3 regions of the Pantoea phytostimulans genome follow, and region 3 is predicted to be linked to each of the others. Evidence: predicted binding sites of a transcription regulator. Region 3 holds the regulator's gene; each other region holds the start of a gene.

Region 1 (11,005 bases), 220 kb from region 3:
TTTATCATTATCGAATCCCCTTAGGAGTCAGCGCCAGCTGCAAACGATGAAGCAGCCAGTCAAGAATAATGGCCAGCAGGCAAATCATCAGCGCCCCGGCAATCAACATACGAATATCACTGCCGCTGATCCCATCCAGCAGCAACAGGCCAAGACCGCCTGCGCCAATAACTGCGGCAATCGCCATCACACCCACGTTCATCACCACAGCGGTACGAATCCCGCCAAAAATCACCGGCAGCGCCATAGGAATTTCCACCCAACGCAGACGTTGCCAAAAGGTCATCCCGATACCGCGTCCTGCTTCACGCAGGCCCGGCGGCAGGTTTTCCAACGCTGTGTGAGTGTTACGCACAATCGGCAGCAGAGAATAGAGAAACACTGCGGTAATTGCCGGTAACGCGCCAATGCCTTGCCCAATCATGGAAAACAGCGGAATCATCAGGCCAAACAGCGCAATGGTTGGAATGGTGAGCACCACCGTAGCGATGCCCAATACCGGCGTAGCGAGCCATTTAAAACGCACAATCAAAATGCCAAGCGGTACGCCGATGACGATGGCAAAACCAACGGCAACCAGCACCAACCAGGTATGTTGCCAGGTGAGGTTAAGCAGGCTATTCCAGTTATGCATGATGTAGTGAAGGGTATCCATGATGCCTCCTTACAGCATGTGTTTTGAGTTAAGAAAGTCGCGTGCCACCTGTTGCGGTGACTGATGATCAATATCCACGCGCTTGTTCATTTCGGTAATCGCTTCGTTGGTCAGCAGTGGAGTAAGCTGATTCAATGCGTCCTCTAAACCGGGATGGCTCTCCAGAACATCTTTCCGCACCACCGGCGTCACGTTATAGCTCGGGAAGAAATGTTTATCGTCTTCCAGTACTTTCAGATCGAAGCCTTTGACGCGCCCGTCAGTGGTGTATACCAGACCTGCATCGACAAAGCCGTCACGCACCGCGTTGTAAACCAGACCCGGATCCATTTGACGGATTTGTGGGCGATCCAGTGGCATGTTGTAGGCTTCCTGCAAAGGCTTCATTCCATCCGAGCGCCCGGCAAACTCCAAATCCAACGCTAACCGCCAGTTTTTGTCAGGATCGGTTTTACGTACTTGCTCCAGCTTCGCCACCATTTGAGACATCGTGGTGATTCCCTCTTTTTCCGCCCGCGAACGCTGCATAGCGAAGGCATAGGTATTGTTCATCGGGGCGGGATTGAGCCAGACCAGACCCAGTTTGGCGTCGAGCTGTTTCACGGTGTTATAGGCGTCTTGAGACGACATCGGTTTATTGATGTGGTTAAAGATAATCAGCGATGTGCCAGTATATTCCCAGGTCATATCAATCTGTTTATTGATCATGGCATTACGGCCAATCGTCGTAGCGATGTTACGTTTCGGCACGACCTGAAAGCCTTTCTTTTGTAGCCACATTACCGTCATTGCAGAAAGAATATGCTGCTCGGTAAAGCTTTTCGTCGACATCACGATCGGTTCAGCGGCATGCGCCGCCTGACTCATCGCCAGCGTTGCCGTTAGGGCGAGGGCGGTCTGTTTTATCCAACGCTTCAGCATCACAAAGCTCCTTAAATGTTATGCCGCAGCGTGCGGGCTGAGATAACGTCCCAATGCTGCCAACAGCATGTCTAAAACTAGCGCAACCAAAGCCGTGGCGACTGCGCCGAGAATTAAAGTAGGGAAGTCGTTCAGGTAAATACCGGGGAAGATCAGTTCGCCAAAACTGCTGGCACCGATCAAAAAAGCCAGCGGAGCGGTGCCGACATTGATCGCCGTAGCAATACGCACACCGGCTAAAATCACCGGCAGCGCATTAGGCAGTTCAACCTGGCGCAGGCGCTGGAACTTGGTCATGCCGATGCCGTTCGCCGCTTCAATCAGCGATGCAGGCACGGCGCTCAGACCAGAGAAGGTGTTACGCACAATGGGCAGCAGCGAAGCCAGGAACAGCGCAATCAACGCGGGACGATCGCCAATGCCGATCACGACCATCGCTAACGCTAATACGGCCAGCGGCGGCAACGTATTACCGACATTAAAGATTTGCATGACGTATTCAGCCCAGCGACGGGCAAAAGGGCGGCTAAGGATAATGCCGCTGGGAATGCCAACCAGCAGAGCGAACAGCATTGACCAAAACACCAGGAAAAGATGTTGTTGACCGAGGTAGAGTAAATCGACTTTGCGCGCGACCAGCGTGTCCCAGCCAATCCCCCAAACCAGCACAGCCAGCACGATAACGACGGCAAGCAGCGCAAGACCGGCGCGTTTGGCCAGCGAAGCATTTTGCATAAGGTGAGTCTCCCTGTTTATTCAGTCGATCTCATTTGTTATGGCAAAGAGTGACAGCACAACAAAAGCTAAAAACGGGCAGAAGCTTCCAATACTGTGTCTGTCGTAAATCGCAGATAAAAAGTGTGCTTATCTGCTCTTTTTCAGCGGGGAGCGAAAAAGTTGCTTTATTTCTATAGCAGCGCAAAGCGAAGCGCGCTAGTTTTTATGGGCAAAATCAGTCAGATAGAACACCTTGAAATGCGAGCTGATCCCGCGTAATTACTGACGATAGGCGACAATAAAAAAAATTCATCGACTTAACGTGACACTGTCACACAGCGAGCGCACTAAGAGGAAACCCTTTACGCCTTTTATGCGCTAGCCTTGCTGCATAAAAAGGAGAGTTATGACTGAGAGCGCACAACTTCAAACGGGTCAGCGTCATTGGGTTTTGATTGCCTGCATGCTGGCGATGTTTATGGCGGCCATCGAGGTAACGATAGTTGCTACGGCTATGCCAACCATCATTGCTGAACTGGGCGGCTTTTCGCAGTTCGGCTGGGTTTTCTCTATCTATTTGCTCACGCAAGCCGTTAGCGTTCCTTTATATGGCCGACTCGCGGACATGTGGGGACGTAAAAAGATGCTGTTTATCGGCACCGCCATTTTTCTTATCGGCTCCATTTTATGTGGATTTGCCCACAGCATGACCTGGCTCATTCTGTTCCGTGCTTTTCAGGGTTTAGGGGCTGGAGCCATCATGCCGCTTAGCTCCACCATCGTCGCTGATATTTATTCTCCGCGTGAACGCGCCAGCGTGCAGGGTTGGTTATCCAGCGTCTGGGGCGTGGCGGCGATTATTGGCCCGCTTACTGGCGCCTGGCTGGTTGAGCATTTCAGCTGGCCGGTGATTTTCTGGGTCAATCTCCCCATTGGGGTGATCAGCATGTTGATGCTGGCGCGCTGGCTTCCCGCTCATCAGCAAGATGAAAAGCCACAACCGCTTAATCTGGCCGGTAGCGCATGGTTGATGTTATGCGTAAGTGCCTTATTAATTGCACTGCTTCAGGCGGAATTACTGCGGTATTGGCTGCTGCCTTTTGTTGCACTGTCACTTTTTGCTGGCTGGCAGCTCAAGCGGCATGAACAGCGGGCTGAAGCCCCTTTATTTCCGATGATTATCTGGCGTAGCCGACTGATTATTGCCGGGAATGCAGGCAATTTAATTATTGGCGCGGCGATGATGGGGATCAGCGCTTTTTTGCCCACCTGGATTCAGGGCATTACCGGCGGCACACCTTTAGCCGCAGGCAGTGCGCTGGCGATGATGTCGATAGGTTGGCCGCTGGCCAGCACGCTCAGTGGTCGATTAATGCTGCATACTTCCTACCGCTTTACCGCTCAGCTGGGCGCATTGCTGCTGATTGCCGGCAGTGCGTTGCTGTTGCTGCTGCAAACAGGCAGTTCAATTTATCAGTCTGGATTGACTGCGTTTGTGATTGGCACCGGGATGGGCATGACCAGCACAACCTTTTTGGTTTCGGTGCAGAATCATGCGGATTACGATATTCGCGGTATTTGCACCGCCTCGATCATGTTCAGTCGTATGATCGGCTCCGCAATTGGTACCGCTTTGATGGGCGCGGTGCTGAATATCAACCTGGCGTGGCGATTACCGCATGCACAGGATCCGGTGCAGCAAATCATGTCAGAAGAGACGCGTAAGGCCTTACCCGCCGACACATTGCACCAGATGGTACAGGGCATTGCGGTGTCGTTGCATTGGGTATTTGTGGTTGCGTTGTTGATTGCAGCGTTGTCACTGTGGGTAGCCTGGTTGATGCCGCGTCAGCGGCCAGAGCATGCGGAGTAAAGCAAAGGGCGACGATGTCGCCCTGAATATCACTGCGCTGGCGAGTCTTGTGAGCTGCCTGCGCTGTCGGGCACGCTGGATTCATCGTCCCGGCTGGTTTTCTTATAAACGATTTTCTGTGTGTCATTTTCACAGTGACCGACTACCTGGCCGCCTGCTTGATCAACCTGATCATTAGCCACGATGTCTAACGTGAAGCCTGACTCAGGAACACCGTTTTGAATAATTTTCTGGGTGATATCCGCTTTCACCGATTCACATGAAGCCTGTGCCAGTATTGGCACGGCAAGTAACGCCGCTACCCACCATCCAGTCTGTTTCTTCATTACCTTCTCCTTATGTAACAGGTCCGTCATTACTATAGCAGCGGAATGTAATCAGGGTGCTATGGGACGACCGGAACGACGATCAAGGCAACGCAGGGTGTTCGGTTCCCAATATGCATTGAGATTCAGGCTCTGTTCGCACTTATCGCGGGTATCAAATGCGGTATCTGTCTTATCGAACTCTTTTTCCACGCGCGAATTAACTTTGTTACGCAGCATACGCGTGTCGTTCCATTGCTCTTTACTTTGACGTGCGGCTTCATTGCTCGCAGCGCTGCTGCCATCTTCAATAATCACCCGATTATTGGTGGCGCTAACGCTAAATGCGGAAGCAGAAAGCAGAGCCACCATCAGGGCTGGAATCAATTTTTTCATGATATTTTCCTTCGGTTAACGCAGACAGTGCCCACAGTAACGGCTGTTGCCACGGATTTGCATAGTATATCATCGCCATTTCTTCGCTCACCAGCGATGAGCGTTTTGTTTACTGTTATGAGAGTAAAATGCTGATTAAAACCGCTCTGCTGTTTTTCATTACCGCACTGGCAGAAATTATTGGCTGTTTTTTGCCATGGCTATGGCTAAAAAAGGGCGCTTCGGTGTGGTTGTTGATTCCTGCGGCGGCGAGTCTGGCGCTGTTTGTCTGGTTGCTGACACTTCATCCGGCAGCCAGTGGGCGTGTTTATGCGGCCTACGGCGGCGTGTATGTTTTAACGGCGTTGCTGTGGCTGCGTGTAGTGGATGGCATAAAGCTGAGCGTGTGGGACTGGAGCGGCGCCGCCATTGCTTTTACAGGCATGCTGATCATTGTGATGGGTTGGGGACGCGCCTGAAAAGAGCCAGCCGCTGGGGCTGGCGATATTATTAGGGCTTATGAACTTTCAGACCCGCCAGCGTCTGGCTCACCGGCATCATTTCAAGGCTGTTGATGTTGACGTGTTTCGGCAGCGTTGCCACCCAATAAACCGCTTCGGTAACATCTTCAGGGGTCAATGCTTTTGCACCTTCGTAAACCTGGCCTGCTTTATCGTCGTCGCCCTTGAAGCGAACGTTCGAAAATTCTGTTCCGCCGACTAAACCAGGCTCAATATCCGTTACGCGCAGCGCGGTGCCATGTAAATCAGTGCGCAGATTAAGGCTAAATTGGCGCACAAAAGCTTTGGTCGCACCGTAAACATTGCCGCCTGCATAAGGCCAGCTGCCTGCAATCGAACCGATATTAATGACATGACCGACATTGCGTTCAACCATGTGCGGCAGCAGGGCGCGCGTCATGTAAACCAACCCTTTGGTGTTGGTATCAATCATGTTTTCCCAGTCTTCAACGTTGGCTTTATGTGCCGGTTCTATACCCAGCGCCAGCCCAGCGTTGTTCACCAGAATATCGATGTTGCGCCATTCTGCAGGTAACGCCGCCACGGCCTCATCAATCGCCGCACGATCACGCACATCAAGCTGTACCGTATAAAGGTTATCGCCCAGTTCATCTTTAAGTGCTTGTAGGCGCTCGGTGCGGCGTCCGCTGGCAATAACTTTGTGACCTGTCTCGATAAATCGGCGGGTGATACTTTGACCAAAACCGGCCGTCGCGCCGGTAACAAAAATAATCATCTCACTGTTCCTTATGCAATTTCAGGTTCGACGCATTCACCATACCATTTCGTTTTAGCTTGTGCCTGCCGAAATCTGGCCTGCGCTGTAAAGGGATTTTTCTGCCGCCGCGCTATGCGCTTATTTAGCGCACGACGCACTCAAAAAGTGCATCACGGTGGGGCGTTTTATGCGGGTAACCTCTTTTTTATGTCTCTCTTTTTGATAAAACCCTAATTGCAAACGGTTGCTTTAATGAGCAACCGTTTGCGCACAGATCCAAGGTGGTTATATTTAGAAGTTACTGCCAAATCTTCATAAGCTATTGATATTTAAATGATATGCAAAACTCAATTATTGGCATGCCTCTTGCTAATCTTGTTTAAGGCCATTACCTGCATAATTAATGAGAAAGCCCGAAGTTTTCTCACAAGAAGGAAATCTCATGCCTTTAACTAAAGATACGGCTATCCGCGCCAGTTTTTTCGATTTTGCTGCCATCGCGGAACAGCCAGAAGCCATTCTCGAGCACGCCCGTTACCTGGAAGATGGCGTGCTGCTGCTGCGTGAAGGGCGCGTGGTTGGTTTGCATGAATGGCAAAGCGTGAGCGAACAACTCAACCCGCACGACATTATCGATATGCGCGGCAAGCTCATCATGCCGGGATTTGTCGATACGCATATTCATTACCCACAAACTGAAATGATTGGCGCGTTTGGCGAGCAGCTACTGGAATGGTTGAATCAATATACGTTTCCGGTGGAAGCGCAATATCACTGTCCCGATCATGCGGCGCAGATGTCCGCGTTTTTCCTTCATCAGCTGCTGGCTAACGGCACCACCAGCGCGCTAATCTTTGGCACGGTACATCCTCAATCAGTGGATGCACTGTTTAGCGCGGCTGAAGCGCTGGATATGCGCATTATTGCCGGCAAAGTGATGATGGATCGCAATGCACCTGATTATCTGACGGAAACGCCCGAAGAGAGTTATCAGCAAACGCGAGCGCTAATCACGCGCTGGCATGAGCGGGGCCGCTTGAGTTACGCCTTAACACCACGCTTTGCGCCGACCTCATCGCCCGCTTTGCTTGAGAAAGTCCAGCAGCTGCGCGAAGAATTTCCCGATACCTGGTTGCATACCCATTTAAGTGAAAACCCGCAAGAAATCGCTTGGGTAAAAGCGCTGTTCCCGGAGCGCGCAGGTTATCTGGATGTTTATCATCACTATAAATTAACTGGCCGCCGCAGCGTCTTTGCTCACTGTATTCATCTTGAAGAGAGAGAGTGGCAATGCCTGCACGATACCGATTCTTCCATTGCTTTTTGCCCCACTTCAAATCTGTTTCTCGGCAGCGGCCTGTTCAATATCAAACGCAGCTGGCAGCAGGGCGTTAAAGTGGGCATTGGCACCGACGTCGGCGCAGGCACGACCTTTAATATGCTGCAAACGCTGGGTGAGGCTTACAAAGTCGGCCAGCTACAACAATACAAAATCAGCGCCGCTGAAGCCTTTTATCACGCGACGTTGGGTGGTGCGCATGCGCTGGATCTCGACCATGCCATCGGCAATTTTAATCCGGGCAAAGAGGCGGATTTTGTGGTGCTCGATCCCGCCGTATCCGCGCTGCAAACCTTACGCATCGGCAACAGTAAAGATATCTGGGAAAAGTTGTTCGTGTTAATGACGCTGGGCGACGACCGCAATATCGCGCAAACCTGGGTAAATGGTCGTCCGGTTTGGCATCGTGACGCCGGGGAGAAAGCCGCATGATCCAGTTTCTGCTTAATAATCAGTTGGTCACTGAAACCGAAATCGACCCGAATCTCACGGTACTTAATTATCTTCGCACTCGCCAACGGCGCACAGGCACCAAAGAAGGCTGCGCCTCTGGCGATTGCGGAGCTTGCAGCGTGACATTAGGTAAAGCTGTTGCAGGAAAAATGCAGTACGAAACCGTTAACAGCTGCCTGACGCTGGTCAGTACATTACAGGGTAAGCAGCTCATTACCGTGGAAGATCTTAAACAAGGTAGCCAGTTACATCCTGCCCAGCAGGCGATGGTGGATTGTCACGGTTCACAATGCGGGTTTTGTACCCCGGGATTTGTCATGTCACTGTTTAGCTTGCAAAAACAGGCTAACGGTTGGGATCGTCATCAGGCAGAAACCGCGCTGGCAGGCAATTTGTGTCGCTGCACCGGCTATCGCCCGATTATGGATGCTGCTGAGCAGCTTTGCTCGCAACCCAGTAGTGATAAGTTTGACCAGACAGCCATGCAGGTGGTGCAGCGTCTTGAGGGGTTGGCACACGATCAGATGCAGGAGCTGAGCGGCAACGGACATCGCTGTTTTCTGCCAAAAACGGTTGAGCAGCTGGCGCACATCTACCTCGAGCATCCCAACGCGAAACTGGTGGCAGGCGGCACCGATCTCGCGCTAACCCTTACGCAGCACTATAAACCGCTGCCAACGCTGATTGCGTTGGAGCACATTGACGCATTAAAAACTTGCAGTGAAACTGACGAAACGTGGCTGCTGGGAGCAGGCGCTGCGCTAAACACCATCAGCGCATTTTTAACTGAACGTATTCCTGGCGTCAGCGAAATGCTGCAACGCTTTGCTTCATTGCAAATTCGTTCTCAGGGGACGCTTGGCGGCAATATCGCGAACGCTTCACCGATTGGTGATGCCTCGCCGATGCTGCTGGCGCTGAATGCGTCATTGCAGTTACAGCAGGGCGAAACGCAGCGCAGCGTTAAGCTTGATGATTTTTTTACGGGCTATCGCCAAACGCTGCTTGCTGAAGGGGAGTTCATCCGTGCGATAAGTATCCCTAAAGTGACAGTGTCACCTGATTTCGTCGCGTGGAAAGTTTCTAAAAGGCTGGATGATGATATCTCTGCCGTGTTCGCGGCGTTTAATATTTGGGTTGAAAATGGCGTAGTGCGCAATGCCAGTATTGCGTTTGGTGGCATGGCGGCAACACCAAAACGTGCCAGCGCCTGCGAACACGCATTAACAGGCCAGCCTTTAAATGCGACAACGCTGGCGCAAGCTTGTGCTGCGCTTGCCGATGATTTCCAGCCGCTAAGTGATTTCCGCGCCAGTGCAGATTATCGCTTGCAGGTAGCCCGCAATTTACTGCGTCGTTATTACCATCGTTACAATGGCGATGTGACCATTACGGAGGTAAGCCGCTATGTCTCATAATCGTCCCGCGCTTTCAGAAGATGTCATCAAGGCGCAATTCGCCGCAGAGATCCAGAGTGGCGTAGGCCGCAGCAATAAACATGAAAGCGCTGAAAAACATGTTTCTGGCGAAGCGATCTACATTGATGACAAACCTGAACTGCCAGGCCTGCTGCATTTGTGCCCGCGGCTGAGCGAACATGCTCATGCTCGTATTACACGTATAGATGTTCAGCCGTGTTACGCCATTCCTGGGGTGATCAGCGTATTGACCTGGCAAGATGTGCCGGGCATTAACGATGTCGGGCCGCTGGAACCGGGCGATCCGCTGTTGGCTCATGAAAAAGTGGAGTATCTCGGTCAAATCATTATCGCCGTCGCGGCGGAAACAGCTGAAGCCGCTCGTCTGGGGGCGGAAGCCGCCATTATCGACTATGAGGTGCTGGAGCCGCTGTTGGATGTTGAGCAAGCTCTGGCGCTGGGCAGTTTTGTGCAGGAACCCCATATCCACCAGCGAGGCGATGCAGAAGCTGCTTTAGCGCGTGCGCCGCACCGTATCAAAGGGCAATTCCATATTGGCGGTCAGGAGCATTTCTATCTGGAAACCCAGACGGCGATGGTAATCCCGGGCGAGGACAGCTCGCTGCAAGTCTTCTCTTCTACGCAAAACCCAACGGAAGTGCAGAAGCTGGTAGCGGAAGTCATGGGCATCACCATGAATAAAGTCACCATTGATATGCGTCGTATGGGCGGTGGTTTCGGTGGTAAAGAGACGCAGGCGGCGGGCGTGGCGTGTTTATGCGCAGTAGCAGCACGGCAAACCGGCCGCGCGGTGAAAATGCGCCTGGCGCGCAGTGACGACATGCGCATTACCGGTAAGCGGCATCCTTTCTTTGTTCGCTACGATGTTGGCGTGGATGATGATGGACGTTTTTGTGGGGTTAAAATTGATCTTGCCGGAAACTGCGGTTATTCACTGGATCTAAGTGGATCCATTGTCGATCGTGCGATGTTCCACGCCGATAACGCCTATTACCTCGGTGATGCACTGATTACCGGCTATCGCTGCCGTACCAATACGGCTTCTAACACGGCTTATCGGGGTTTTGGCGGTCCGCAGGGCATGGTAGCGATAGAACAAATCATGGATCACGTGGCGCGGCAGCGCGGGTTGGATCCTTTGGATCTTCGCAAGCGCAACTATTACGGCAAGACCGAACGTAACATCACGCATTATCACCAGCAGGTCGAAGATAACTTGCTGGATGAAATGACCGAACAGCTGGAACGCAGCAGCGAATATCAGGCACGTCGCGCAGAGATCGCTGAATTCAATGCCAAAAGTCCGTTTTTAAAACGTGGCCTGGCGCTGACGCCGGTTAAGTTCGGCATCTCTTTTACCTCCAGCTTTCTTAATCAGGCTGGTGCACTGATTTTGATCTATACCGACGGTACGGTGCAGCTTAACCACGGTGGCACTGAAATGGGCCAGGGGCTTAACACCAAAGTGGCGCAAATTGTGGCTGAAGTGCTGCAAATCGACGTTGATCGCATTCAAATTACCGCCACCGATACCGGCAAGGTGCCAAACACATCGCCGACTGCCGCTTCCAGCGGCACCGATCTCAATGGCAAAGCAGCACAGAATGCGGCAGAGATTTTGCGCGGCAGGCTAACTGAAATGCTGTGTAAGCTGCATTCGTGCGATGCAAGTGACATTGGTTTCCGCAA
Region 2 (11,005 bases), 1.7 Mb from region 3:
CTTGCGCGCATCCAGCAGGTTAAAGCTGTGTGCGGCTTTCAGAATGCGTTCGTAAGCGGGCAGCGGCAGCGGTTTTTCCAGCGCTAACAGCATCTGTGCTTCTTTCTCATACTGCTCGAAGCAGGAGAACAGGAAATCGACGTCGGCGTATTCGAAGTTGTAAGTAGATTGTTCTACTTCGTTCTGATGGAACACGTCGCCGTAAGTGGTTTTACCCAGCGGGCCATCGCTCCACACCAAATCGTAAACACTGTCGACGCTTTGGATATACATCGCCAGGCGCTCAAGGCCGTAGGTGATTTCGCCGGTAACGGGTTTGCATTCCAGGCCGCCCACTTGCTGGAAGTAGGTGAACTGCGTCACTTCCATGCCGTTGAGCCAGACTTCCCAGCCCAATCCCCATGCGCCCAGCGTTGGGTTTTCCCAGTTATCTTCAACGAAGCGAATATCGTGCACCGTTGGGTCCAGACCCAGTTCTCTCAGCGACCCAAGATAAAGCTCCTGAATGTTGTCTGGAGAAGGCTTGATCATCACCTGGAACTGGTAATAGTGCTGTAAACGGTTCGGGTTTTCACCGTAGCGACCGTCGGTTGGACGGCGTGACGGCTGCACATAAGCGGTAGCAATCGGCTCTGGGCCGATAGCACGCAGGCAAGTCATTGGATGAGATGTGCCAGCGCCCACTTCCATGTCCAGCGGTTGAACGATGGTGCAGCCCTGACGCGCCCAGTAATCCTGCAAGGTCAGGATCAGGCCCTGAAAGGTCTTGGTATCAAACTTTTGCATGTTGAATTCGCACGCGATTCGGCTAGATGAAAAAAGAGTGCGCCAGTATACCCTTTGACCGCGTGTTGTGCAGCCGGAAATCCTGAGCGGCCTGGAACCCTTCCCCGGTGTCGAAAGAGAATGCGCTGGTGATGGAATACTGCGTCGAGCCGGGCGAAAAATCCGGTGCGCATCACTGACGGCTATGCCTGGCTGCCGAGTGAGCCAGGTTTAGGTGTCGAACCCGATGACGCTGTGATCGAGAAATTCTTAGTTCGTGACTAAATTCGTGACCACGTTTAGGTAACAACGTTTATGCGCCAACTTTCCCGGATGGCTCTGAATCCTTGAGCCAAAGGTTGTTGGCGCGGCTATGACTGGCTAACCTTCTTCGCACGGAGCGCCGCGCAAGAGGAAACCATGCAGCAAAAGATTTATTGGATCGATAATTTACGCGCCATTGCCTGTTTGATGGTGATCGTGATTCATACCACAACCTGGTACATCACCGGCCCGGTGGCGGTGACGGGCTTTCACTGGGATATGGCTAACATTTTGAACTCTGCGTCGCGCGTCTGCGTGCCACTGTTTTTTATGATTTCGGGTTATCTGTTCTTCGGTGAGCGCAGTGCGCAACCGCGTCATATGCTGCGGCTGGTGCTCTGTTTGCTGTTTTACAGCGCGGTGGCGCTGGCCTATATCACTTGGTTAACGCCGATTAGTGAAGGTCGATCGCTGCTGAAAATGCTGCAAAAGCCGGTGTTCTACCACTTGTGGTTTTTCTTCGCGCTGATTGGTATTTATCTGCTTTCGCCACTGATTCAGGTGAAAGCGGTGCAGGCGCGCTACGTCGCGCTGTTGGTGGTGGTTCTGGCGGTGCTGGCTAATCCCAACACCGCGAGTCAGTCGTTGGGTCGATTTCACTGGCTACCGGTGAATTTATATGTCAGCGGTGACAGTATTTATTATTTGCTCTATGCACTGCTGGGCCGCGCGATTGGCACAATGGAAACCCAAGGGCGCCGCACAAGCTGGCTGGCTGCGACCGGATTCATCGCCTGCGTGATTGGCATTGCATTGGGCACTAAGCAAGAACTGAAGATCAACGGCGCGTTCAACGATACCTGGTATCTCTATTGCGGCCCGCTGGTATTTATCGCCGCCATCAGCTTGCTGGTTTTATTTAAAAATGTCCTCAATAGCCGCACAGTGCCGGGCATGGCGATGATTGCGCGCTATTCACTGCCGATTTATGGTTTTCACGCGCTGTTTATTCATTATCTCCGCACTCATCACTATGACGATATGTCGCGCCCGTGGCTGGATCTGCCGTGGGTATTTGGCGTGACCTTAGGTGGCAGTCTGTTGCTGGCAATGGTATTAAAACGTGTCGATAAACATCATTTGGTGAGCTGATCGTCCCAGCGCTGGCGCGCACGACGCAACTGGCGCGCCGAGGAAAATCCCGCCGCCAGCGCGGCTTTTTCTGCCGCTTCGCCCTGCTGCTGGCGCTGACGCGCAATGCCTACCCGCAGCTGCTCGTGATATTCCCGCACGCTGATACCCAAATGCTGACGAAACAGCCGCGCCAGATGGCGGCTGCTCACATGGACACGCGTCGCGAGTTCCCCCAACGACCAGCTATGTTCCGGGTGAGCCATCATCGCATCCTGCGCCCGATGAATCGCCGGATGCAGATGATTGCGGTAACGCAGCCACGGTGAAAGTTGCGGGTCATCACCAGAACGGCGAAACCACACCACCATTTCACGCGCCACGGCTAGCGCGGTTTGCGCCCCACATAAACGGGTGATCAGGTGCAAAGCGAGATCGATGCCTGCGGTGATACCCGCGCTGGTCCAGATGCTGCCATCTTCAACGAAGACACGGTTCTCTCTGATCACTGCCTGAGGCGCGGTGGCTTTCATGCGTTCCAACACGTCATGATGCGTGGTGCACTGAATGCCATTGAGCAAACCCGCCTGCGCCGCCAATAAAGCCCCCGAGCAGACACAAACCAGCGTAAGCGTTTGCGTCTGAATTGCCGCTTGTTGACGTTGCAGCCAGTCACGCGCCTGCTTCGCTTGCGGCGTGTCGTAGCAACTGCGTGAATCGTAGACGCCGGGTACCACCAGCAAACTTTCAGGCGGCAGCGTGTCGGGCAGCGGCTCGATATTGCCAATCGTCATACCCGTTGAGCAGAGCACGTTTTCCTGCGGACCGATGTAGCGCAGCGTAAAGTTGCCGTCCGCCAGCGTGAAAGCTTCAGCGGGGCCAGCAACATCCAGCGCCATGACACCGGGCAGCGTTAAGAACCAGACGGTTTGCGGCATCCATTGTCTCTGATGTTAAAGGTTAAACCAGGTTCCAACCGCGAGCGCGCCACAGCGCGGGCAGCTCCGCCATATCCTCAAATCGCGTAATCAGCGGGTGGTCAAGTTCAGGATTGTGCGCATCAGCGCAGTAGTAAAATACCGGAATACCTGCCGCAATGCCCGCGCGTGCGCCAGCTTCAGAATCGTCGACCAAAATGCAGCGTTCAATCGGTACTTGCATCTGTTCAGCGGCGTGGTACATCAGTTCGGGATCGGGCTTCCAGTGCAAAATGTCATAGCCGCTGTAGAGATGCTCCTCAAAATGCGCCAGCATGCCGGTCAGGCCCAGCGAGTGCTGCATCTTCTTCACCGTACCGTTCGATACCACACACATCGGCACTTTCACCTGATCAACCAGCGCTTTCGCACCGGGAATCGGTTTCAGCTCCAGATCGAACAGCCGCGCAACTTCAGCCCGGTAGGCGGTTTCAACCTCTTCCAGGGGCAACGTCACCTGATGCGCGTCTCCCACGTCGCGAATGATGTCGTAAAGCTTGATGCCTTTATACTTCTCAAACATCTCCTGCAGTGAAAGCGTAATACCGTAGCGGGCAAAGGTGTTTACATAGCCTTGCGTACAGAGTAATTCGCTGTCCACCAGCGTGCCATCGCAGTCAAAAAATACACATTCTACAGACATCAGACTCTATCCTTTGATTTGTGGGTACCTTCACACTCTACCATTGGCAATCGGTTGCGAAAAATCATTGTATTGCGCTGTTAAAATCGCCAGGATACGCGCCGAAAGTTTTTCTTCTGGAATGGATGAAATGAACAAACAAGGCCTTTTGCAGCGCATCTTCAAGCTGCAGGAACACGGCACGTCGGTGCGTACCGAAGTGATTGCCGGTATCACCACTTTTCTGACCATGGTCTATATCGTTTTCGTCAATCCGCAGATTTTAGGGGTGGCGGGCATGGATACCCAGGCGGTGTTTGTAACGACCTGCCTGATCGCTGCCTTTGGCAGTATTTTGATGGGATTATTTGCAAATCTGCCCGTCGCGCTGGCGCCAGCGATGGGCCTGAACGCCTTCTTCGCCTTTGTGGTGGTAGGTGCGATGGGTTATTCGTGGCAGATTGGCATGGGCGCCATTTTCTGGGGTGCGCTGGGGCTGTTGATCCTGACGCTGCTGCGTGTGCGTTACTGGATGATCGCCAATATCCCGCTGAGTTTACGCGTAGGTATCACCGCTGGTATCGGCCTGTTTATCGCCATGATGGGGCTGAAAAATGCCGGTATCATCGTGCCGAATCCTGATACGTTAGTGGCGGTGGGAAATCTCTCCTCGCACAGCGTGCTGCTTGGCGCGCTCGGTTTTTTTATTATTGCTATCCTTGCGTCACGTAATATTCATGCCGCAGTATTGATTTCAATGGTGGTAACGACCGCCATTGGCTGGATACTGGGTGACGTGAAATTTGTTGGTCTGTTTTCTGCTCCGCCATCAGTCACCTCGGTGGTCGGCCAGGTCGATATCAAAGGTGCCTTTAACATTGGCATGGCGGGCGTGATCTTCTCTTTCATGTTGGTGAATCTGTTCGACTCTTCCGGCACGCTGATTGGCGTCACGGACAAAGCCGGATTAACCGATGAAAAAGGGACTTTTCCGCGCATGAAGCAGGCGCTGTATGTCGACAGCATCAGCTCAGTAAGCGGCGCACTGATCGGGACATCCTCGGTCACGGCTTATATTGAAAGCACCTCCGGCGTAGCGATCGGCGGGCGCACCGGGTTGATGGCGGTGGTTACCGGTATTTTATTCCTGCTGGTGATGTTCTTGTCACCGCTGGCGGCAATGGTGCCCAGTTATGCCGCCGCAGGCGCGTTAATTTACGTTGGCGTATTGATGACATCCAGCCTTTCACGCGTGCGTTGGGATGATTTAACGGAAGCCGTTCCTGCCTTTGTGACCGCAGCTATGATGCCGTTCAGTTTCTCCATCACCGAAGGCATTGCGCTGGGCTTTATTGCGTACTGCGTGATGAAACTGGGCACCGGACGCTGGCGTGAAATCAGCCCTTGTGTGGTTATCGTCGCGCTGCTTTTTGTGTTGAAGATAGCTTTTATCGACGCACATTAACCACAAATTGCTGCACGTTGAATGAAAAAAGGCCGCAATAGCGGCCTTTTTTACATTTCAGGGTGCAAGCTTCGTTCGTGCGGCAAACTGGTCAAACGCAACGTATGCGGGCCGATATTAGGTTTGCTCATCTCGACTTCACGAAGCGCACGCCATTGATGCGAGCTGTCCATCTCCCACAGATGCAAACGCTGTGTGGCTGGCGATAATGCACAGGCCCAAACCAGCGTCGGTTCTGCATCACATACCACCTGAATGTCGGGATAAAGCGTTGAGCGCAAACGACCCGCGCCGGGCAGTAGGCGCAACGAATCCAGCCCGCTTTCACCTGCGCCGGTTAATTTAAGGATGCTCTGACGCAGCGTCCAGATTTGCGTTACCGCTTCCATAAAATCTTGCTGGGCATTGATCCAGGCAACTTCGCCGGAGGTTAACTCCTGCATGAGCTGTTCTTGTGTTTGTCGGCTATGAGCACGCACAATTTCCATGTCCAGACCTGCGCGTCCACCCTCTTCCGCCAACAGTACGCCAATCATATTTCCCGCATAGGCGATGCTGAAATCAGGCAAATCCCGGTCGGCAAAGGCGGGGCGACCGTTGCTGTTGGTGATCAAAGCTGGAAGTTCATTAATGCCATAAACCCGCAGCATTAATTGCGCTAACAGCGCACGGGCAGCAAGAAACCGCCCACGACGCTTGTCGGCAAAATGTTGTGCTGTATCGAATACGTCTTGAGAAATGCGCAACCTTTCGGCTAAAAATCCGGGGTCGCCGGTCCAACGAACAAAATGTCCCGCCATCTGTCGCTCCGTGAAAATGGTCAGATAATCGTCAATTACATTGTAAGAATTTTCTGAGCTGATTGCATCCAGCACAAGCCGGAATAGAACAAATTAGGAAAAGGACGAAGGCTACGGCCTGTTTTTGCGCACGGTTGTCATCAAATAACCGTGTCGCTTGATCATGATGACATTAAAGAAACGTGCGCGGCGCTATCGAAACAGAGGATCAAAACAGGCGAAGTGAAAAGCAAGATGTGCGTTAAGTCGCTAATATTGCGTCGCGAAGTCTACCGCGACGCCCTGCTCATTATGCGAATTTACAGGCTTGTTCAAAACTCAGGCGGGGTAAACGCGGATGCAGTTTGCTGTCATTACCATAACCGAGATTAATCAGCAGATTAACCTGCCATTTGCTGCCGGAGAAAAAGGCTTCATTAACTTTTGCTGGATCAAAACCAGACATTGGACCTGCATCCAGCCCCAGCGAACGCGCCGCCAGAATCAGATAACCTGCTTGTAGGCTGCTGTTACGAAATGCCGTTTCTTTTGCTAAATCCGGGCTGCTGGTAAACCAACTGCGCGCATCACCGTGTGGAAACAGCGTGGGCAGTTGCTCATAAAATTCGCTGTCCCAGGCAACGATGACTGTCGCGGGCGCAGCCAGGGTTTTTTCCAGATTGCCGGAAGAGAGTGCAGGTTTGAGCTTCTCTTTACCCTCAGCAGAGGTAACAAACACAAAGCGTCCCGGTGAACAGTTGGCCGAAGTCGGACCCAGCGCAGTCAGCGCATAAAGTTGCTCCAGCAAGGCGCTTTCTATCGGCTTATCCTGCCAGTAACTGTGTGTGCGGGCTTGGTTAAACAGCGTGTCTAATGCAGCAGTATCAAGCGGTGTACTCATTCTACCTTCCTTATTAACAGCAAAATTAAGACCCATGTTTACGACAATAAATGGCTCGCCGAGGTTAGCCGGTGCGCTTTTGCTTTTAATCATGACTTCACGCGCTATGCGTAAGCAGCAATAAGAACAGTGACAGCCGCAGTGAACAAATAACCGCCCAAGGCACTGATCGTTATACTGCAATGCTTCGGCGCAGCCAAATAACATTGTCGCAATAATGCATGCAGAGAAAGGGCTATTAAGCCACAGCGAAGGCGCGCAGGATGGGGCATCTCAAGACACTGACCAAAGCCATTAGGCTTGTCGCTGCGTCATAAGTGCTACGCAAGAATGCAGGAAAAACGTTGAACAGGGGAAGGCTAGCGCTCAAGCGAGGGCCTCCGACGGCCGTTTACCGCCGGAGAAGGAATTTGAATGCTACTTACCAATACAGAAACTGGAGAAGATCCGCCCCAGCAAATCGTCAGAAGTAAACTCGCCGGTGATTTCACTCAATGCCTGCTGCGCAAGACGAAGCTCTTCTGCCAACAATTCACCCGCCCAGGCACCCAGCAGCTGATCTTTACCCTGAAGTAAGTGCGTCGCCGCTAACTCCAACGCTTGCAGATGGCGACGACGAGCAAGGAATCCGCCCTCCACGTTGCCAGCAAATCCCATGGTTTGTTTCAGATGATCACGTAACTCATCAACACCTTCACGGGTGCGCGCTGATAGTCGAATCAGTGAGTGACCGTTTACTTCACTCAATCCCGGCGTTTCGCCTGTAGCATCGGCTTTGTTACGTACCACGGTAATCGGCAATTCAGCGGGTAAACGAGAAACAAAATCGGGCCAGATGGCGGCGGCTTCTGTGGCGTCGGTGGTGGTGCCATCGACCATAAACAGCACGCGGTCGGCCTGTTCAATTTCCTGCCAGGCACGTTCGATACCGATACGTTCCACTTCATCGCTGGCTTCACGTAATCCTGCGGTATCAATGATATGTAGCGGCATACCGTCAATATGGATATGTTCACGCAAGACATCGCGCGTGGTTCCCGCAATGTCAGTCACGATGGCGGCTTCACGTCCTGCCAGCGCATTCAGCAGGCTGGATTTTCCGGCATTAGGACGTCCGGCAATCACCACTTTCATTCCTTCCCGCAGCAGGCTGCCCTGACGCGCTTCAGCGCGGACGCTGTCGAGATCGCCAATCACTGTATTAAGCTGCGCTTCGATTTTGCCGTCAGAGAGAAAATCGATCTCCTCATCCGGGAAATCAATGGCCGCTTCGACATAGATTCGCAGGTGCGTAAGTGCTTCCACAAGATGGTTGATACGGGTAGAAAACGCACCCTGCAATGAGTTAACCGCAGAACGCGCCGCCTGTTCTGAACTGGCATCAATCAGGTCAGCAATCGCTTCAGCCTGCGCTAAATCGAGTTTGTCATTCAGGAAAGCGCGTTCAGAAAATTCACCCGGCTGCGCAATACGCAGTCCCGGTAACGCCACAATACGCTTCAGTAATAAATCGAGAATTACCGGCCCGCCGTGACCTTGCAGCTCCAGCACATCTTCACCCGTGAACGAGTTAGGGCCCGGAAACCACAGCGCGATGCCTTGATCCAGCACGCTGCCGTCGGCATCGTTAAAGGATAGATAGTCGGCATAGCGCGGCTTAGGCAGTTTGCCCAATACCTGCTGCGCAACCTCAGCTGCACGCGCGCCGGAAATACGCAGAATACCCACGCCGCCGCGTCCGGGAGGCGTGGCCTGGGCAACGATAGTATCGCTGTGGCTCATAAATTCTCTCTCACTACAAAAAACAAAAGGCGGTCGCTTTGACCGCCTCAGGATAGACCGTTTTAACGCGGGATGTCTCCCGCCTTAATGTCTTACGCTTTCTTCTTGTCGCGGCTGTGAAGACCACGTTTTTCCAGGCCACGATAAATCAGCTGCTGCTGGATAATCGTTACCAGGTTACTGACGATGTAGTACAGCACCAGACCTGAAGGGAACCACAGGAAGAACACGGTAAAGATAACCGGCATGAATGTCATGATCTTCTGCTGCATCGGATCGGTCACGGTGGTCGGTGACATCTTCTGAATGAAGAACATGGTGATACCCATGAGAATCGGCAGAATGTAGTACGGATCCTGCGCAGACAAGTCATGAATCCACAGCGCGAACGGTGCATGACGCAGTTCAACCGAGCCCATCAACATATAGTAGAGAGCAAGGAAGATTGGCATCTGAATCACCAGTGGCAAACAACCACCCAGCGGGTTCACTTTTTCTGCTTTATACAGCGCCATCATTTCCTGGCTCTGCTTCTGCTTATCGTCACCCAGGCGCTCACGCATTGCCTGGATCTTCGGCTGCAGCATGCGCATTTTCGCCATCGAGGTGTACTGCGCTTTGGTCAGCGGGTACATGATGCCGCGCACGATGAAGGTAATCACGATAATGGAGAAGCCCCAGTTACCGATGAAGCTGTGCAGGAATTTCAGCAATTTAAACAGCGGCTGAGAGATGAACCACAACCAACCATAATCGACTGTCAGGTCCAGATGCGGCGCAACGGCTGCCATCTTGTCCTGAATTTCCGGGCCAACCCACAGCGTCGCGCCCAGGTTCTGTTGCGAACCGGCGGCGATAGTCACTGGCGCAGACTTATAGCCTACTGCAGCAACACCGTTACCCAGGTTACTGGTGTAAAGCGCGTTACTGCCTGCGGTACGCGGTACCCATGCAGTAGCAAAATACTGCTGCAGCATCGCCACCCAACCATTGTTGGTGGTGATGTTCAGGTTCTCGTTATCCGCAATGGTATCGAATTTATACTTTTCGTATTTCTCATCGCTGGTCGAGTAAGCCGCACCACGGAAAGTATGCAGAGCAAAGTTATTGCTGCCGGTATCACGATGCTTTGGCAGATCAATGGTTTGCTTCAGCTGACCAAACAGTGATACTTCCAGCGGTTGCTGGGTGGTGTTGTTGACGTTGTAATCAACGTTCACCGCGTATTCGCCACGTTTGAACACAAAAGTCTTGGTGTATACCACGCCATTTTCGGCGGTAAAGGTCATCGGCACACGCAGTTCGGTCTGACCATCAGCCAGTTCGAAATGATCTTGCGATGAGGTAAATAAAGGACGCGCACCGTTGTTCGGATTATCTGGACCATTACGACCGGTTAAGCCGCTTTGCGCCTGGTAAATAAAACCTGGCGTGGTTTCGAGCAGCTGGAACGGCTGATCAGAACCCAGTTTGTCTGGGAAAGTCAGCAGTTGTGCTTGCTCAACATCGCCACCGCGGGTGTTGATATTTAATGACAGGACATCGGTCTTAACGGTGATCGTTTTGCCCTGACCGCTGGCCGGTACACCTTGACTGGCGGCATCACCCGCTGTGCTGTTAGTGTTTTGCGTGGTCTGAGTCTGCTGTGGCTGCGGAGCGTGGTCCGTCTGCCAGGCTTGCCAGATCATGAAAGACACGAACAGAAAAGCGATGAGAAAGAGATTGCGTTGCGAATCCATCGTTAATGTTCTCTGGTATCTAAGGTTTTTGGCGGCACAGGATCGTCACCACCCGGGTTCAAAGGGTGGCATTTTAATACGCGTTTTAATGTCAACCAACTGCCTTTTAACACGCCAAACCTGCGTAATGCCTCAATTCCGTATTGAGAGCAGGTCGGATGAAACCGACAGTGTGGTCCCAGTAATGGGCTGATAACGCGTTGGTAGACGCGTATCAGGACGATCAGGAGCCGCGCGCCAGGCGACAGTGACGACGCCATAATTTCTCCAACGCTTCCACCAACGTACGGTTGTCGAGATCGGCAACCCCTTTTTTCGCTACCACGACAAAGTCCATCGAGGGTAATTCATGCTGACGCAGGCGAAAGCTTTCGCGGGTCAATCGCTTGATCCGGTTGCGTTCGTGAGCGCGTTTCACATGTTTTTTAGCGACGGTAAGACCGATGCGGGGATGCCCCAGCGCGTTAAGGCGGCCGAGAATAGTAATTTGCGGCGTGCCAGCCCGTTGTGGCTGCTGGAAGACGAAAGTGAAATGAGTGGGAGTTAACAAGCGTAACTCCCTGGGAAATGCGAGCTTACC
Region 3 (11,005 bases):
TTATTAATTAAAGTACGTGTACTGAGGCAGTATTTGTGGTTCCACTTGGTACTAACGCACCGGATACTAGCACGACAACATCGCCTTTCTGACCATAGCCACTTTCTAATGCCGCTTCTTTACCCAGACGATAGAAATCATCCGTTGAAGCAATTTCGGACACTAAACGGGTTTCTATCCCTTTGCTCAGAATTAACTGACGCGCTGTGGTCGCGTTGGTAGTCAGCGCCAGAATGGTGGCGTTAGGGAAATATTTACGTACTGCTTTCGCTGACTTGCCGCCTTCGGTTGCAACCACAATCAATGGCGCTTCCAGTTTTTCTGCGGTTTCAACAGCACCACGACAAACGGCTTCGGTGATGCGCAGTTTGCGGGTATCGTTTTGGCTATCGATGCGTGATTTCATGACGCGATCGGTACGTTCGCAGATGGTCGCCATGATGGTGACCGATTCCAGCGGATATTTACCTTTAGCGCTCTCACCAGACAGCATAACGGCATCGGTGCCGTCCAGAATGGCGTTGGCAACGTCACCCGCTTCAGCGCGAGTAGGGCGTGGGTTTTTGATCATCGAATCCAGCATCTGCGTAGCGGTAATCACCACTTTGCGTGCTTTATTACATTTTTTGATCATCATCTTCTGAGCGAAGATCACTTCTTCAACCGGGATCTCAACACCTAAGTCACCACGTGCAACCATGATGCCGTCAGAAGCTTCAAGGATTTCGTCGAAGTTGTTCAGGCCTTCCTGGTTTTCAATCTTAGAGATGATCTGGATATGCTCGCCGCCATGCTGCTTAAGGTGCTCACGGATTTCCAGCACATCAGAACGTTTACGGATGAAAGAAGCCGCAACGAAATCTACGCCTTGCTCACAACCGAAAATCAGGTCGCGCTTATCTTTTTCAGCTAATGCAGGCAGTTGAATAGATACGCCTGGCAAGTTTACGCCTTTGTTTTCACCGAGATCACCGTTGTTCAACACTTTGCAAACCACGGTGTTTTCAGTGACTTCGGTCACTTCCATGCCGATTAAGCCGTCATCTACTAATACCGTGTTGCCGATTTTTAAATCAGCGGTAAAGCCTGCATAAGTCACAGCAACGCGTTCGCTATTACCAATGACGCTTTGATCGGTAGTAAAGGTAAAGGTTTGACCCGCTTTCAGGGAAGCATCATTGCCACCTTCAAGCTTCATGGTACGAATTTCAGGACCTTTAGTGTCCAGCAGGATGGCTGCCTGATGACCGGTTTTTTCAATCACGGCGCGCATGTTAGTAATACGTTGGCCATGTTCGGCGTAGTCGCCGTGAGAAAAATTAAGGCGCATAACGTTCATGCCTGCTTCAAGCAGTTGGGTCAACATCTCTTCAGATTCGGTTTTTGGACCGATAGTACAAACGATCTTAGTCTTTTTCATGACAGGATTTCTATAAGTTGTGATGGATGATAAAGGTTGAGATTCGATGGCGATGCACCGAAGTGAAAATTCTGATTGAAATCGAAACGGGCGATACAGAGTAAGAATAGGTGACGAAGGCCAGGCGTGCAGGGAAGTTGTGCGGTTACGCTAGATAACCACCACGTTGTTGTTGCGCAAATAATCTGAGTTATCGCAGTAAGCACGTGATCGCTGAAACCTTTCAAGTGAACAACGCGGCACAGTATAATCGCTAAGTATGCGAAAACCAATTAAAAAGCGGTACGGGTTTGCGATGTAGATCAAGAAAAACGGGGTTTGCGCAACAGGATAAAAAATGAGAGTGGTGCGCTCTAGTGGACTCGAACCACCGACCCCCACCATGTCAAGGTGGTGCTCTAACCAACTGAGCTAAGAGCGCATTTAAAAATTGGTGCGTCCGAGTGGACTCGAACCACCGACCCCCACCATGTCAAGGTGGTGCTCTAACCAACTGAGCTACGGACGCACTTGGTGCGCTCTAATGGACTCGAACCATCGACCCCCACCATGTCAAGGTGGTGCTCTAACCAACTGAGCTAAGAGCGCAACATGCTGTCAGGGCGACAGCGGGGACGAATATTAACGGCACGCTAAGAGACTGGCAAGGGGAAAAATGTTTTTTTCGTGATGACTGTCGAGCAACTGCACTATGCGCCGTTTTTTTAGACATAACGGGCCTTTTCAGGCCCGTTCAACGACTTAGCGCGCCGCGCGTGTCAGAATTAATTGCGTGGGTAACTGCTGTAAACGTCGGATGCGCCACAGCATCATTATTGCGGCAGAGGTTAGGCCAATAATAAAGCCACACCAGAAGCCTGCCGGACCCAGGCGTGGCAGCACCCAATCAGTCATTGCCAGAATATAGCCCGTTGGAAAGCCGAGCAGCCAGTATGCAATAAACGTGATAAAGAAGATTGATCGCGTATCTTTGTAACCGCGTAAAATACCGCTGCCAATAACCTGAATAGAATCAGAGAATTGATAGATAGCGGCCAACAGCATGAGTTGGGCTGCTAATGTAATAACTTCAGGATTATCGGTATAAAGCAGCGCAATGTCGTGGCGGAATGTCACGGTAAAGAGCGCTGTTATCGCCGCCATGCTGATGCCAACGCCTTGGGCCGTCCATGCTGCCACGCGAGCTTGCTCGGTGGAACCTTGCCCCAACCGGTAACCCACGCGAATGGTAGTAGCGACCCCCAGTGATAAGGGCAAGACGAACATCAGAGAACTAAAGTTCAGCGCTATCTGGTGGCCTGCGACATTGATAATACCAAGCGGTGAAACCAAAAGTGCAACGACCGCAAACAGTGTTACTTCAAAAAAGAGTGCCAACGCTACGGGCAGCCCCAGCGTGACCAAACGGCTAAGGATAGGACGCGAAGGAGGTGACCAGCGGCTCTCTATGCGAATGTCGCGCATACTGCCCATTCTGCGAACCCAAAAGCGCATACAGATGAACATCACCCAATAGACCGATGCTGTTGCCACACCACATCCCACACCACCCAGCGCGGGCATACCGAAGTGACCATAAATAAAGATGTAGTTTAATGGGATATTCACCAGCAAACCGAGGAATCCTAATACCATGCCTGGTTTGGTTTTTGACATACCCTCGCACTGGTTACGCAGGACCTGAAAAAACAGATAGCCCGGCGCGCCGAACAGCAGCGCATGGAGATAGCCCTCGGCTTTAAGGGCTAACAGCGGATCGATGTCATGCATCGAACGAATCAAATAGCCCGCATTCCACAGCACCAGCATGATTAAAATAGAGACAAAAAAGGCCAGCCAGAATCCCTGGCGAATTTGTTCGCCGATGCGTTCGCGGCGACCTGAGCCGTTGAGTTGCGCAACGGTGGGCGTCAATGCAAGAAGAAGACCATGGCCAAACAGGATGGCCGGAAGCCAAATGGAAGTGCCGACAGCAACGGCGGCCATATCCGTGGCGCTGACTGCGCCGGCCATAATGGTATCCACAAATCCCATTGCGGTTTGAGCCACCTGAGCCAGGATGACTGGAATCGCAAGGGCCAGCAATTGACGCGCTTCTGTTAAATACTTCTGCACGTAAACACCTGACTTATTTAATTAATGAAGGGACGTTGAAAGCCCCGGGGAAAAGCGCGGCTTAGTGTAACTGGCGTGACAAGATTCGCCAATCTTTGTCACACGATGCGTTTTGCTAAGCTGTAAAGCAACACGCAGGGCTGAAACCTAACAGCCTTCAATAGCTGTGATAAACTAGCGCAAACTTCGCAGAGGCAAAGACTATGTTTACCGGTATTGTGCAGGGCACCGCAGAAATAGTGTCCATTGAAGAAAAAGAGTTGTTTCGTACCCATGTAGTCAGACTGCCGCAAGAATTATTGCCAGGTTTAGCATTGGGCGCATCGGTAGCACATAACGGTTGTTGTTTAACCGTTACGGCTATTGAGGGCGATCTGGTGAGTTTCGATTTAATAAAAGAAACATTGCGCGTAACCAACCTTGGCGATCTACAGCCGGGCGATATCGTGAATATAGAGCGGGCAGCGAAATTCAGCGATGAAATTGGTGGCCATCTGATGTCAGGTCATATTATGACCACTGCTGAAATCTGCAAAATTATCCAGTCTGAAAACAACCGTGAAGTCTGGTTTAAAATTCAGGACCCGGCGCAGATGAAATATATTCTGCATAAAGGTTTTGTCGGCATTGATGGTATTAGTCTAACAGTGGGTGATGTCACGAAAACCAAGTTTTGTGTCTACCTGATCCCAGAAACGCTGGAGCGGACAACGCTCGGTGCGAAGACCTTTGGGGATCGAATCAACATTGAAATTGATCCACACACACAGGCGATTGTGGAGACGGTAGAGCGCGTTTTGGCTCAGCGTGAGTCCGCCGCGATTAAAGCATTATCCGAGCAGGGCGATCGAGAATAAAAAGCAGAAGGCGCATTGAGCGCCTTCTGCTTTTAATCCAGACTTCAGCGTGCCACGCGTAACCCACCTTCGACACCGCGGCTAAACACCACTTGCCATAACTGAATGTCTCGAGCACGAAACGCGCCCGCACACGCATTCAGATAATATGAGAACATGCGCTTAAAGCGTTCACCATAATTATCTGCCAGCTCAGGCCATGCCTGTAAGAAACGCGCGTACCAGGCCATTAATGTCGTGTCATAATCAGCACCAAAGTTGTGCCAGTCTTCCATAACAAAATGCGGCTCGCTGGCGTCAGCAATATGGCGCATTGAGGGTAAACAGCCGTTAGGGAAGATATATTTATCAATCCATGGATCAACATTCATATCCGTTACAATGGCGCCAATAGTGTGAAGTAAGAAAAGGCCATGAGGCTTTAAATTACGATCCACTACATCGAAATAGGTCGCGTAATTTTTGGGGCCGACGTGTTCAAACATACCCACTGAAACGATGCGATCAAATTGCCGATCAAGATCGCGATAATCCTGAAGCAGAATAGTGACATCCAAGCCTTCACAGCGCTGCTGGGCCAGTTTTTGCTGTTCAGCTGAAATCGTGACGCCATATACCTTAACGCCATAATGGCGCGCCGCATAAGCGGCCAGTCCGCCCCATCCGCAACCAATATCTAACAATGACATACCCGGCTCAAGCTGCAGCTTGCGGCAGATCATATCTAGTTTGGCTTCCTGAGCCGCCTCTAAGGTTGTTGCGTCTTTCCAGTAAGCACAGGAATATTGCATATAGGGATCGAGCATCAGCGTAAATAAATCATTGCCTAAGTCGTAATGCTCTTTACCTACCATCCATGCGCGCTTTTTCGATTGTAGATTCGTTAATCGCGCGGCAGCAATGCGCAAAGTATCTTTGAAATGGTGCGGTAATTTCTGGTCCAGTTTGTGCTTAAGCACGCGGTGAAAAAATATATCCAGCTGTTCACACTCCCACCAGCCGTCCATATAACTTTCGCCTAAACCGAGCGAACCTTCCTGCAAGACACGTTTGAAAAAATCAGGATTAATAACCTGAATATCCCAGGGGCGAGTACCATTGATTTCGATATCTGCTTGTTCCAGCATTTCATGAACGATGCGATACCAATGGTTTTCTTCAAGGCTCACTTCTTCTATAAACGATGAACTCATAGCTTCTCCATCACCTGTCCAACCTGAACCTGAGAAAAAGAATAGCCAATTTCTCAGGGGTTTTGAGAAAAGTCACGGAATGGCCCGTGCGCCTGATATCCGACGTATTACAGAGGATTGAAAAGGAACAATGTTGGTCTCTCACAATAGAAAACAGAGATATTGTGCAGACGCCATCCCAGCGACAAAGTCGCTAAAAACACTCTAATTATGTTGTTGATTTGTAGCAGATTTATTGACCCGAATGAGTATATTATCACTCGGGTCAGTATTCAATGACTTATTGTTAGGTTGCTAATTAAAATCTTTCGCCTTAGTGATTATCCTGGCAAACGGATTTTGACGAGGCAACATCAGTTTGTGCGCTCACCTGGCGTTGGATACGGTATCCCAGCAGGGCAAGCAAGATCGTCAGTGCCATAATCATTGTGGTGGTATGTAAGGCATGTTGCAAACCCGCAGAAACGGCAAGGCTGGCGGCGAAACATAATCCTAATTGCAAACAGTTTTGCAGCGCTGCCGCTTTGCCCGTTGCATGAGGAAAAGGTTGTAGGGCGCTGGAAACGACAATGGGATAAATTGCACCGTTAGCTAACGCCATGCCGCAGAACGGCAGTAGCAGCGCCGTCAGGTTATTGACACCTGCCAGTGCAACAGCAAACAGCACCAGAATGCTCACGCTGTAAATGACTAACATCCACGGCAATAGCTGCGCACCGTTAAAGCGATTGAGCAGGGCGCGACAACCAAAGCCACCGATCAAAAAGGCGATGGTTTGCGGCACATAGCTCAAGCCAATATCGGCAGGCGTTAATCCGATGTCTGCCAAAATAAAGGGCGAGCCGGTTAACCAGGCAAAAAAGCTGGCCGAGCAGGCAGCGTAAATTATGACGTTTCCGCGATAAACCGAAGAGCGAAGCAGGGTGATAAAACCGGGCTTTTGCAGATCGTTATTGGAGACTTTACGTGTGGAGGGTAAACGCAACGTCACGGCAATCAATGCAACTGCTGTGAGTGTCAAAACCAAAAAAATTGAACGCCAATGAAAATGACCGATAAGCCATGCGCCCAGCAGCGGCGCAAGCGCAGGTGAAAGTGCCACCAAAGGCATAATCGTCGCGAATACCTTATTCGCGCGCGCCTGCGGATAGCGATCAACCACTAAAGCCTGCCAACTCACCGCTGCGGCACAAACACCTACCGCCTGAATAAAGCGCAGCACCAGCATCAAAATAGTGTCAGTCACCCACAACATGCCTGCACAGCCCAAGGCAAACAGCGTCAGGCCTGCGAGTAAAACGGGCTTGCGCCCAATGCGATCAGACAGCGGTCCCCAGAAAAGCTGCGCGCAGGCGAATCCCGCAAGGAACAAGCTCATGCTGGCACTGATGATACCCGGTGACGTATTAAACGTTTGTTGCATGGCGCCGAACGCGGGGAGATACATGTCTGTTGCTAAAAAGCCCAGCATACTGAGCAGCGCAAGGTAAGGGATAAAGCTCTTATTCGATAACATCTTTTTCTCATTTTTGCAGAATGAACGCGGCAGAGTGTAAAAGGTGCGTTTAAACCTGTGAAACGTTAATATTTGCCATTGGCTGTTAAAAATTTTGAAGGCAGATTATGTGGTCAGAATATGCATTAGAAGTTGTGGATGCGGTAGCGCGCGGTGGAAGTTTTAGCGCAGCCGCACAGGAACTACACCGCGTTCCTTCTGCCATCAGCTATACGGTACGGCAGCTTGAAACCTGGTTGGCGGTTCCGCTATTTGAACGTCATCATCGCGAAGTGGTTTTAACCCCCGCAGGCGAACATTTTGTCCGCGAAGGACGCACTGTTATCAAAAAAATGCTGGCAACCCGACGTCAATGTCAACAACTGGCAAATGGCTGGCGCGGGCAGTTAAGCATCGCGGTAGACTGCATTGTTAAACCAGAACGAACGCGGCAGTTAGTGAAAGACTTTTATCGTCATTTTCCCGACATGGAATTAATCATCAGTTACGAAGTGTTTAATGGTGTGTGGGATGCCTTAGCAGACGGGCGAGTTGACGTCGCGATTGGGGCAACCCAGGCTATTCCTGTGGGCGGACGCTTCGCCTTTAAAGATATGGGCGCGCTCAACTGGCGCTGCGTAGTGATGCGTGAGCATCCTTTAACACAGGCAGAGGCATTAGATGATGACACTTTGCGCAGTTGGCCGTCGTTGGTATTAGAAGATACATCACGGGCGCTGCCGCGTCGTATGACCTGGACGCTGGACAATCAGCGACGTTTGGTCGTGCCGGAATGGCAAACAGGGTTGGATTGTGTTTTGGCGGGGTTATGCGTTGCCATGGTGCCGGGGCATCTGGCTCGCCCGTTACTCGATTCAGGTGAACTGGTTGAGCTCACGTTACCGGAAAGTTTTCCAGAAAGTCCTTGCTGCGTAAGCTGGGCGGAAGATCGCGCATCACCGGCGCTGGGTTGGTTGCTCAGCTATCTAGGTGATGCGCAAACACTTAATCAGGAATGGTTAAGTGAGGATTAACGGCGGTAATCGCGGAAAGGGCCATAACCGACTGAGCGACGCTCAATCAGTGTGGGATGAACCTCAATGGTCTGAGACTCTTCGCGTTTACTGGTAATACGATCCAACAACATATCCAACGCTTTTTCCCCCAACTCCGCTTTTGGCTGATGCACGGTAGTTAATGCGGGTGCGAAATAGCGTGCGTTGCGCACGTTGTCATAACCGATCACGGAAATATCTTGTGGGACGCGTAATCCCATTTCATCTGCGGCACAAATGGCACCCATCGCCATGATGTCACCACCACAAAAAACGGCAGTCGGTCTTTGTTTCTGCGAGAGGATTTGCTGCATCGCCTGATAACCTGACTCAGGCTCGAAGTCACCTTGTACGATCCACTCTGCGCGAGGCTGGATATTGGCTTCTTCCATGGCCTTCAGGAAACCTGCGTGACGTCCGCCACCCGTGTTGCGTTCCATTTGGCCCGGAATTGCGCCAATGTCGCGGTGTCCACGTTCGATTAAATAGCGCCCGGCAAGATAACCGCCGTGGAAGGCGTTATCGAGCACGGTGTCGGTAAAATCGCCACGCGATTCACCCCAATCCATGACCACCATGGGAATATTGCGATTTTCTTCCAGCATCTTCAGCAGATCGTCTGGATATTCGGAGCACATCACCAATAAGCCATCAACGCGTTTCTGCGCCATCATGGACAGGTAAGCGCGCTGTTTTTGCAAATCGTTATGCGCATTACCTAAAATCAGGGTGTAGCCTTTGTCAAAACAGTGATTTTCCACAGCCTCAATGATTTCAGCAAAGTAGGGCGCTTCGCTGGAGGTGGCGAGCAATCCCAGCGTTTTGGTGTGATTTACCTTCAGGCTTCGCGCCACTGCGCTCGGCGAATAATGCAGCTCCTGAATGGCTTGCCAGACCGCATTACGCGTTTCCTCTGCCACGAAACGCGTTTTATTAATGACGTGAGAGACGGTCGTTGTAGAAACTCCCGCGCGTTTCGCCACATCTTTGATTGTTGCCATGAAAAAGAGACTCCCGAGCTTATCTTAACTAGTTGATAAGCATGATGTTAAACGTTTGCGTCAACGTAGGGTTTTGCCCGCAAATATACTGCTTTTTTGCCGGTAATATGGCGTCTGTGCGGAAAAAAAAGCCAAAGGAAGACAGCGAACGGAACCGACGTTGCGCGCGTTGCGCAACAAAGGCGGGATTCTAACAAGGCTGAACGGATAAAACGAGATTTTTACTGGGCCTTATGGGAAAATGCTTTACCCACACAAACTGTGAGGCCAAGGAGAGATGATGAGTACCGAGATGAAACTGGCATTGATGACCACTGGCGGGGCATTATTGATGATCGTCGCTTTTAGCTTTACCGCTATTTTGCATTAATAAAAAAAGCCGGTTTAACCGGCTTTTTTTATGCTTAATGATTCTATCGTATGGTTTTCGGCGTCATCATTCGTCGGGCACCAATATAATGACGCTGCCAGTAATCTTCGCCTAATGCGCTGATCTGAATATCTTTGCCGGTGCGCGGCGATTGAATAAACTTCCCATCGCCTAAATAAACGCCGACGTGATCGGCGGTGCCGCGTCCATTGATGCGAAAGAATACTAAATCACCTTTCTCAAGCAATTCTCGCTTGATCGGCGCAGCATCACGCAGGTGATACATCTCATTGGCGGTACGGGGGATTTTAAACTTCAACAAATCTTTGTAGGCATACCATACAAGACCGCTGCAATCGAACCCGGTATGTGGAGAAGTACCGCCCCACTGATAAGGTTTGCCCAACTGGCCCATGAGTTTTGCCATCGCTGTCTCGCGCGCTTTTTGATAGCGCTGACGATGGGCCTTACTCATCTTAATCGTACCGAGCTCATTGGTTTCGGCTGCGATAACTTTTGATGAACGCTGGCGACCGTAATGTTTACTTGAGGATTTAAGCGTAATTTTTTTAGCGGAGGTATTATGTGCAACTAACTCGACTTTCTTCTGTTTTTTGAGTTTAAGTTTTTGAACGGAAGTCAGACGGGATTTCTTAACTGCGGTTTTTACCGGGCGTCGTTTACGCCGCTCATCTTCGCGTGCACTTTTTTTCTCTACTTTATGCTGGCTGGCCTTAACCGGCGCATGCGGTGAAGCAGATGCGACGTTAAAGAACAGCTGGGCAAAAGCCAGTATGAAAAGCGTAATGATTAGACGCATAGTCCGGTTACAGTTGAGCTGTCAGGTTAAAAACGGCCATAACAGGGTTGGAAAAATCTGATCCAGGATCAGTGCCGAGGCCATTCTAGTCCAGATGTTTTTAAAAAAGTAAGTCCTTTTTCTATTAATCTGTTAGCTGATTGAAATTGGAGCGAAAATGAGCAATTTCAGCACCTTATATCAGCGAAATTATTGCTAATTATTAATACATTAATGCGCATTAATGATATGAGAGTGTTATTTCTTATACAGCGACTTAACAAACATGGCGGTTTGACCTTCCGAAAGTAAATTCTCATTTTCAGTCCGAGGGCGAAGTCGCTACAATAAACAAACACGAAGTGACGAATTAAGGAAGGCAATTATGAGTACTGTAGAAAAAATTCAGCGCCAGATCGCAGAAAACCCGATCCTGCTGTTCATGAAAGGCTCGCCGAAACTGCCAAGCTGTGGTTTCTCTGCTCAGGCGGTTCAGGCGCTGTCAGCCTGTGGTGAGCGTTTCGCTTACGTGGATATTCTGCAGAATCCAGATATTCGTGCTGAACTGCCGAAATACGCAAACTGGCCAACTTTCCCACAGTTGTGGATTGATGGCGAACTGGTCGGCGGTTGTGACATTATCGTTGAGATGTTCCAGCGTGGCGAACTTCAATCGCTGATCAAAGAAACCGCTGAGAAG

Evidence for each region. The regulator PurR, encoded in region 3, represses purine synthesis genes. The targets are predictions, from matches to a motif close to CANGCAAACGTTTGCNTG.
Region 1: the regulator PurR is predicted to act here: its motif matches at 6,319-6,336, upstream of guaD (guanine deaminase).
Region 2: the regulator PurR is predicted to act here: its motif matches at 3,824-3,841, upstream of ACF2G4_RS14780 (NCS2 family permease).

The regions. Positions count from the first base shown of each region.
Region 1 covers NZ_CP173698.1:1,113,232-1,124,236, reverse strand. Annotated here, with positions in the region: gene osmV (osmoprotectant ABC transporter ATP-binding protein OsmV) at 1-8, opposite strand, end outside; gene osmW (osmoprotectant ABC transporter permease OsmW) at 8-655, opposite strand; gene ACF2G4_RS05330 (glycine betaine ABC transporter substrate-binding protein) at 665-1,576, opposite strand; gene ACF2G4_RS05325 (ABC transporter permease) at 1,595-2,311, opposite strand; gene ACF2G4_RS05320 (MDR family MFS transporter) at 2,700-4,166, shown strand; gene ACF2G4_RS05315 (DUF1161 domain-containing protein) at 4,196-4,492, opposite strand; gene ACF2G4_RS05310 (DUF1283 family protein) at 4,544-4,867, opposite strand; gene ACF2G4_RS05305 (YnfA family protein) at 4,999-5,325, shown strand; gene ydfG (bifunctional NADP-dependent 3-hydroxy acid dehydrogenase/3-hydroxypropionate dehydrogenase YdfG) at 5,357-6,103, opposite strand; gene guaD (guanine deaminase) at 6,528-7,856, shown strand; gene xdhA (xanthine dehydrogenase small subunit) at 7,853-9,295, shown strand; gene xdhB (xanthine dehydrogenase molybdopterin binding subunit) at 9,285-11,005, shown strand, end outside.
Region 2 covers NZ_CP173698.1:3,149,603-3,160,607, reverse strand. Annotated here, with positions in the region: gene glyQ (glycine--tRNA ligase subunit alpha) at 1-786, opposite strand, end outside; gene ACF2G4_RS14795 (acyltransferase) at 1,186-2,181, shown strand; gene ACF2G4_RS14790 (GlxA family transcriptional regulator) at 2,166-3,098, opposite strand; gene yieH (6-phosphogluconate phosphatase) at 3,121-3,780, opposite strand; gene ACF2G4_RS14780 (NCS2 family permease) at 3,911-5,224, shown strand; gene ACF2G4_RS14775 (4'-phosphopantetheinyl transferase family protein) at 5,275-6,024, opposite strand; gene ACF2G4_RS14770 (malonic semialdehyde reductase) at 6,314-6,904, opposite strand; gene mnmE (tRNA uridine-5-carboxymethylaminomethyl(34) synthesis GTPase MnmE) at 7,322-8,686, opposite strand; gene yidC (membrane protein insertase YidC) at 8,779-10,425, opposite strand; gene yidD (membrane protein insertion efficiency factor YidD) at 10,428-10,685, opposite strand; gene rnpA (ribonuclease P protein component) at 10,649-11,005, opposite strand, start outside.
Region 3 covers NZ_CP173698.1:895,100-906,104, forward strand. Annotated here, with positions in the region: gene pykF (pyruvate kinase PykF) at 8-1,420, opposite strand; tRNA gene ACF2G4_RS04295 (tRNA-Val) at 1,765-1,841, opposite strand; tRNA gene ACF2G4_RS04300 (tRNA-Val) at 1,852-1,928, opposite strand; tRNA gene ACF2G4_RS04305 (tRNA-Val) at 1,932-2,008, opposite strand; gene ACF2G4_RS04310 (MATE family efflux transporter) at 2,162-3,535, opposite strand; gene ACF2G4_RS04315 (riboflavin synthase subunit alpha) at 3,739-4,392, shown strand; gene cfa (cyclopropane fatty acyl phospholipid synthase) at 4,437-5,585, opposite strand; gene punC (purine nucleoside transporter PunC) at 5,899-7,101, opposite strand; gene punR (DNA-binding transcriptional activator PunR) at 7,209-8,114, shown strand; gene purR (HTH-type transcriptional repressor PurR) at 8,111-9,136, opposite strand; gene ACF2G4_RS04340 (YnhF family membrane protein) at 9,414-9,506, shown strand; gene ACF2G4_RS04345 (C40 family peptidase) at 9,550-10,326, opposite strand; gene ACF2G4_RS04350 (Grx4 family monothiol glutaredoxin) at 10,688-11,005, shown strand, end outside.